Regions from separate parts of the Xenorhabdus bakwenae genome, predicted to be linked through region 2. Evidence: predicted binding sites of a transcription regulator. Region 2 holds the regulator's gene; the other holds the start of a gene.
The links. Region 2 encodes ArgR, which controls arginine synthesis, uptake and breakdown. Its sites were predicted from a motif close to ANTGAATAAAAATACANT; they were not measured.
Positions count from the first base shown of each region.

Region 1: the regulator ArgR is predicted to act here: its motif matches at 1,882-1,899, upstream of argA (amino-acid N-acetyltransferase).

Region 1 is NZ_CP119194.1:2,520,917-2,524,278, forward strand. It holds tRNA gene PXH59_RS12730 (tRNA-Met) at 1-61, shown strand, start outside; tRNA gene PXH59_RS12735 (tRNA-Met) at 130-206, shown strand; gene amiC (N-acetylmuramoyl-L-alanine amidase AmiC) at 426-1,673, opposite strand; gene argA (amino-acid N-acetyltransferase) at 1,913-3,244, shown strand; partial or broken gene recD (exodeoxyribonuclease V subunit alpha) at 3,311-3,362, opposite strand, start outside.
Region 2 is NZ_CP119194.1:2,667,899-2,671,260, forward strand. It holds gene PXH59_RS13450 (helix-turn-helix domain-containing protein) at 32-298, shown strand; partial or broken gene mdh (malate dehydrogenase) at 409-1,348, opposite strand; gene argR (transcriptional regulator ArgR) at 1,760-2,230, shown strand; gene mpl (UDP-N-acetylmuramate:L-alanyl-gamma-D-glutamyl-meso-diaminopimelate ligase) at 2,303-3,362, opposite strand, start outside.

The sequences.
Region 1 (3,362 bases), 150 kb from region 2:
TTGGTAGCTCGTCGGGCTCATAACCCGAAGGCCGTCGGTTCAAATCCGGCCCCCGCAACCAACACTTTATGATGATATTGCTCAATATTTGCATTTACGATCAGTTATCAAAATATGCAAATAGACGGACGCGGGGTGGAGCAGCCTGGTAGCTCGTCGGGCTCATAACCCGAAGGTCGTCGGTTCAAATCCGGCCCCCGCAACCAATTTTTATTTGTCATTTTACCGCCGCAACTTTTTCCCCGTTTTTATTTCACAGCTTGTTCGCTGATCCCTTTATTACTTTATTTCCACTGATTTTAAAATCTATGTTTAAACATTATTTCATTCCGATTTAAACATGAATGTAAAGCCAATAACCATCATTGCATCATCAGCAATAAATTCTCGCTGGTATTACTCCATAGTTTATCAAGGCGAATATTTCACCGCCTCGCCAATTCAACGCCATTTTTGAAATACGCCTTGATGCCCGCAAAAATGGATTCCGCCACTTGTTGCTGGAATTTTGCTGTCTTAAGTTTGCGCTCTTCCTCCAGATTACTGATAAATGCCGTTTCTACCAAAATGGAAGGGATATCTGGTGCTTTCAATACCGCAAACCCCGCCTGATCGACGCTATTTTTATGCAGTTTATTGATTTTCCCCACCCGCTTGAGCACTTCTTTACCAAATTTCAGACTATCATTAATCGTTGCGGTTTGAACCAAATCCAGCATGGTATGATCCAAATATTTATCGCCACTTTTACTGACTCCACCAATTAAGTCTGCCTCGTTCTGAGTTTGGGCGAGAAAACGGGCCGTATTGCTGGTAGCCCCTTTAGTGGAAAGCGCAAACACGGATGAACCCCGTGCAGAACGACTGGTAAAGGCATCCGCATGAATAGAAACAAAAAGATCAGCGCGCATCTTACGCGCTTTTGCCACTCTCACCGTCAAGGGAATAAACACATCTTCATTGCGCGTCATGTAAACTTTCATGCCCGGCTCACGTTTGATGAGTGCCTGTAACCGACGGGCAATCTGCAACACGACATCTTTTTCACGAGTTTTATATTTCCCAATCGCCCCAGAGTCTTCACCACCATGACCGGGATCGAGCATAATCACAATCGGCCGGTCTTTACCTGCCTTGCCGGGTTTGCGGGTCTGTGCAGGCAAATGCTGTTCTAAATTCCCACGGTTGTACTCTTCAAGCAGGGCCAATAAAGGATCATTATCCACATCCGCAGCCTTTTGGGGATACAGATCGAGCACCAGACGATGTTTAAACTTTGCAATTGGCGGCAATGTGAAAATATGCGGGGAGACGGGCTGTTTGATTTCAAAGACTAAACGTACCGTTTTAGGATTAAATTGCCCTGCCCGCACTAATTTTAAGTAAGGATCACGCCGCTGAATCTGTGCCCCCATACGGCTCAAAATACTGTTAAGCTGGATCCCCTGCAAATCAATGACAATACGATTAGGGTTTGCAAGCGAAAACTGGCGGTATTTAAGTGGAATATTAGATTCCAGCGTCACTCTGGTATAACTTGATGCAGGCCAAATACGAACAGCAATAACTTTTGCAGTCGCTGCATAACCTATTGGGCTGATGCTTAATAACCATACAGCAGCTGCGCCTTTCAGCAGGCGACGACGTGAAATATTATGGCCTGAATGACTCATCATTTATTCCATTTAAAAACAACCAAACGCAGTAATCTTTATCAAACATAATAGTCAGGCAGGAACTCTAATTAATTAGCAAACTTCTGTCATCAAAAAATGTATTTTTTGATAACCTGGTTTATTTATACCAATATAAATAATAACGCTATTTTTATCCATGTTTCCTCTTGCCATTTCCCTTCAAAAAGAATAAAAATACAAAAAAATCGAATAAAAATTCAATCAGAGAGGGTTTCATGAAAGAACGCAGTACCGAATTGGTTGAAGTCTTACGGCACTCGGTGCCGTATATCAATGCACATCGAGGTAAAACCTTTGTCATTATGCTGGGAGGTGAAGCCATCGCCCATGAGAATTTTTCCAATATCGTCAACGATATTGGATTATTGCATAACCTGGGCATTCGTTTAATCGTTGTTTATGGTGCCCGTCCACAAATTGAACAGAACATTGCCGAACACCATTGCCAATCGATTTACCACAAACACACCCGGGTGACCGATGCCAAAACACTGGATTTGGTCAAACAGGCGGCCGGCTTATTACAGCTAGAAATTACAGCCCGTCTTTCTATGGGGTTAAATAATACCCCATTACAAGGCGCTAATATTAGTGTTGTCAGCGGAAACTTCGTTATCGCCCAACCTTTGGGAATCGATGACGGCGTCGATTATTGCCACAGTGGCAGAGTCCGCCGTATTGATGAGAAAGCAATCAACCAACAACTGGATAATGGTGCTATTGTGCTGATTGGGCCAGTTGCGGTTTCCGTTACAGGAGAAAGTTTCAACCTCACTTCCGAAGAAATTGCAACACAGCTGGCAATCAAATTAAAAGCAGAAAAATTAATTGGATTTTGCTCATCTCAGGGCGTACTTGGTGCCGAAGGTGACACTTTATCAGAAATGTTTCTTAATGAAGGCGAAGCTCACCTGCACAAATTGGAAAACTCGGGTGATTATCATTCAGGAACCGTGCGTTTCTTAAGAGGCGCGATTAAGGCCTGCCGCCGTGGCGTCCGCCGCAGCCATTTGATCAGTTATCAAGAAAATGGCTCGTTGGTTCAGGAACTCTTTTCCCGCGAAGGTATCGGCACTCAAATAGTGATGGAACGTTCCGAACAGATACGTCGCGCCAATATTAATGATATTGGTGGCATTCTTGAACTTATTCGCCCATTGGAGCAACAAGGTATTTTGGTACGTCGTTCACGTGAACAACTGGAAATGGAAATTGATAACTTCACCCTGATTGAACTCGATAATATCACTATCGCCTGCGCTGCCCTATATTCCTATCCCAATGAAAAAATTGGAGAAATGGCCTGCGTTGTTGTACATCCAGACTACAGAAACTCTTTCAGAGGTGAAATTCTGCTAGATTCAATTTCTAATCAGGCGAAACAAAGAGGGTTGGAAAAACTTTTCGTACTCACAACCCGCAGCATTCACTGGTTTCAGGAGAAAGGTTTTAAGCCCGCCGGAATAGATATGTTGCCCGTGGAAAAACAAGCGCTGTATAACTATCAGCGCTGTTCCAAAATTTTGATGCTGGATTTACAGGCTTGATGAAGCTTGCTGACGTCAGGCTAACTATAGACATCCCAGCCATATAATCCTTGGCCACATTGCATTTTATTGCGGGTTGAACCAATCTGCCAACCCGCTCCGCCGCTGTGTTACTGTA
Region 2 (3,362 bases):
GCGTCTAATTTAATAGAAAAGGATTAAAAAAATGATTTCTACGAAATCGGATTGGCATCCTGCTGATATTATTGCCGCTTTACGTAAACGAGGAACGACATTAGCTGCCGTTTCTCGTGCGGCGGGATTGAGTTCATCAACTTTGGCGAATACACTTTCTCGCCCATGGCCCAAGGGAGAATGGATAATAGCGAATTATTTAGAACTACATCCGTCTGAAATATGGCCAAGCCGCTATTTCGATCCCCATACAGGAGAACTATTGGAAAGAAAAGTAAGAGAGAAAAAGAATAATTAGCTATCAATATAACTATTGAAAGAAAAACCGCTAGTTATTTCTAACTAGCGGTTTTAGTTATTTAATATATTTAACTTAATTCGTATATTAATAAATTATTAATAAATGAATTATTCGTTAATAAATTTTTCGCCCAACTCAATGTCTTTTTTCAAAACATCCAGCATGTTATCCAGTGACTTTTGTTCAAAATCACTCAACTTGCCAATATCTAAATGTTCTTCGATACCCTTTTTACCTAAGCGAACAGGCTGCGCAAAGAAACGGGCATATTTGCCATCACCTTCAACATAGCTGCACTCAACAACATTGCTTTCGCCTTGCAAGCCACGGATCAGCGACAGCCCCAAACGAGCCGCTGCTTGTCCCATAGACAGAGTTGCAGAGCCGCCACCCGCTTTCGCTTCAACAACCTCAGTACCCGCATTCTGGATACGCTTGGTCAATGCTTCAACTTCTTCATCAGTGAAGCTAACACCTGGAATTTGCGACAAAAGAGGCAGGATGGTCACACCAGAGTGCCCACCAATAACAGGAACTTCTATTTCTTCTACTTTCTTGTCTTTCAGTTCAGCAACAAAAGTGTTGGAACGAATGATATCCAGGGTTGTGACACCAAACAGGCGGTTCTTATCGTATACCCCTTCTTTTTTTCAGTACCTCAGCGGCGATGGCAACCGTGGTATTGACGGGGTTGGTAATAATTCCAATTAATGCTTTTGGACACGTTTTAGCAACCTGCTGAACCAGATTACGAATGATTCCCACATTGATATTGAACAAATCGGAACGATCCATACCAGGTTTACGCGCCACACCCGCAGAAATTAATACGACATCTGCACCTGCCAGTGCAGGAGTTGCATCTTCACCAGCAAAACCAGCGACTTTGACTTCCGTTGGGATATGGCTCAGATCGGTTGCCACGCCTGGAGTCACCGGAGCAATGTCATACAAGGAAAGTTCTGAACCTGAAGGAAGCTGGGTCTTGAGTAGAAGGGCAAGTGCCTGACCAATACCACCGGCTGCACCGAGAACTGCAACTTTCATCCTGATACTCCTTAAATTAAGTACTGTAAATACGATCTATTTGTATACACGATGTATTAAAAACACCAATATATTAAAAACACCATGCATTAAAAACAATCTGTTAACAGTCAGATTATCCACTTAATAGCCTGATGATGGAACACCAACGTCGTTTTATTCTAAACAAAATGCTTATCTGTTAATGAGATAATGGACACTTTTTTAAGAATTACTTCAGGCGAGCGCTTCAACAATTAGCTTATTACCTTACTCTTCCCTTTCCTACCAAACAATCCCATTTAATTAACAATACATTTACTACGCTTAATTCACTATTCTCTGTATATTGGTTTTTTCTTCTCTTTCTTGCATAAAAATTCACTCTTTCGCATAATGGCCGCCTGATAACGGATTCAACGATGGTGAAATATGCGTGTTCCTTCGAAACAGGAAGATTTGGTAAAAGCGTTCAAGGCATTATTGAAAGAAGAAAAATTCAGCTCTCAAGGTGAAATTGTTTCGGCACTTCAAGAACAGGGATTTGAAAATATCAACCAATCTAAAGTTTCCAGAATGCTGACGAAATTTGGTGCTGTCCGAACCCGTAATGCAAAGATGGAAATGGTTTATTGCTTACCCGCAGAATTGGGCGTGCCCACTGCCACCAGCCCATTAAAAAATCTGGTATTAGATGTCGATTATAATCACAGCATTGTCGTCATACGTACCAGCCCTGGCGCAGCACAGTTAATTGCCCGCCTGTTAGATTCATTGGGGAAAGCAGAAGGGATCCTTGGCAGCATTGCAGGGGATGACACTATTTTTTCCACTCCAGCGCAGAACTTTACGACAAAACAACTTTACGAAGCCATTCTCCACCTGTTTGAACAGGAACTTTAATTTATTCAGGTCTGCCGTATACCAATCTAATCAAAATATGCGTATGGCAGACCGAAATATAAAAAATCTTAACTAAGATGCGCTGGTTTTTTGCGTCAATGCAGCCAGTAGTTTTTCGTGAATACCGCCAAATCCACCATTACTCATCACCAGAATATGGTCACCGGGCTGTGCCGTTTCTACAATCATTTTCACCAAAGTATCAATATCAGCACTCCAACGAGTGGGTTGAATACACTGTTCAGCAATTTCAACAACCTGCCACGGAATATTGGTAGGTTGATAGAGAAAAACTTCATCAGCACGCCCCAAAGAAGGGGCAATATCATTTTTATTCATGCCCATTTTCATGGTATTCGAACGCGGTTCCAGCACGGCAAGAATACGAGCCATACCGCCCACTTTACTTCTCAACGCCTCCAGTGTGGCCAGGATAGCCGTTGGATGATGGGCAAAATCATCATACACCGAGATGCCATTAACATCGCCGAGTAATTCAAGGCGACGACGGGCATTAATAAATTGGCCGAGTGCCTGACAGGCATCCGCAGGTTGCACCCCCACATGATGGGCTGCCGCAATTGCGATCAAACCATTATGCATATTGTGTTCACCGACTAATGACCACATCACTTCCCCCACCAGCTCCCCCTGATGGAATACCTGATAGTGACTGCTATCCTGACTGGCTTTCTTCGCCTGCCAATGACCGTTTTCCCCTGTCTGTTCCAATTCACTCCAACATCCCATTGAGAGCACTTGCTTCAAATTAATATCATTATCAGGAACAATGATCTTGCCGGTACTCGGCACAACTCTGACGAGATGGTGGAACTGTTTTTGAATCGCGCCCAAATTTTCAAAAATGTCAGCATGATCAAACTCAAGATTATTCATGATCAATGTACGGGGGCTGTAGTGGACAAATTTCGAACGCTTGTCAAAGAAAGCACAGTCATATTCATCCGCCTCAATCACAAAAAATGGGCTTTCACCAATATGTGCTGAAACGTCAAAATTCCCTGGCACACCACCGATAAGGAACCCGGGTTTATAGCCACACTCTTCCAATATCCAGGCCACCATACCCGCCGTCGTTGTTTTACCGTGGGTGCCCGCGACTGCCAATACC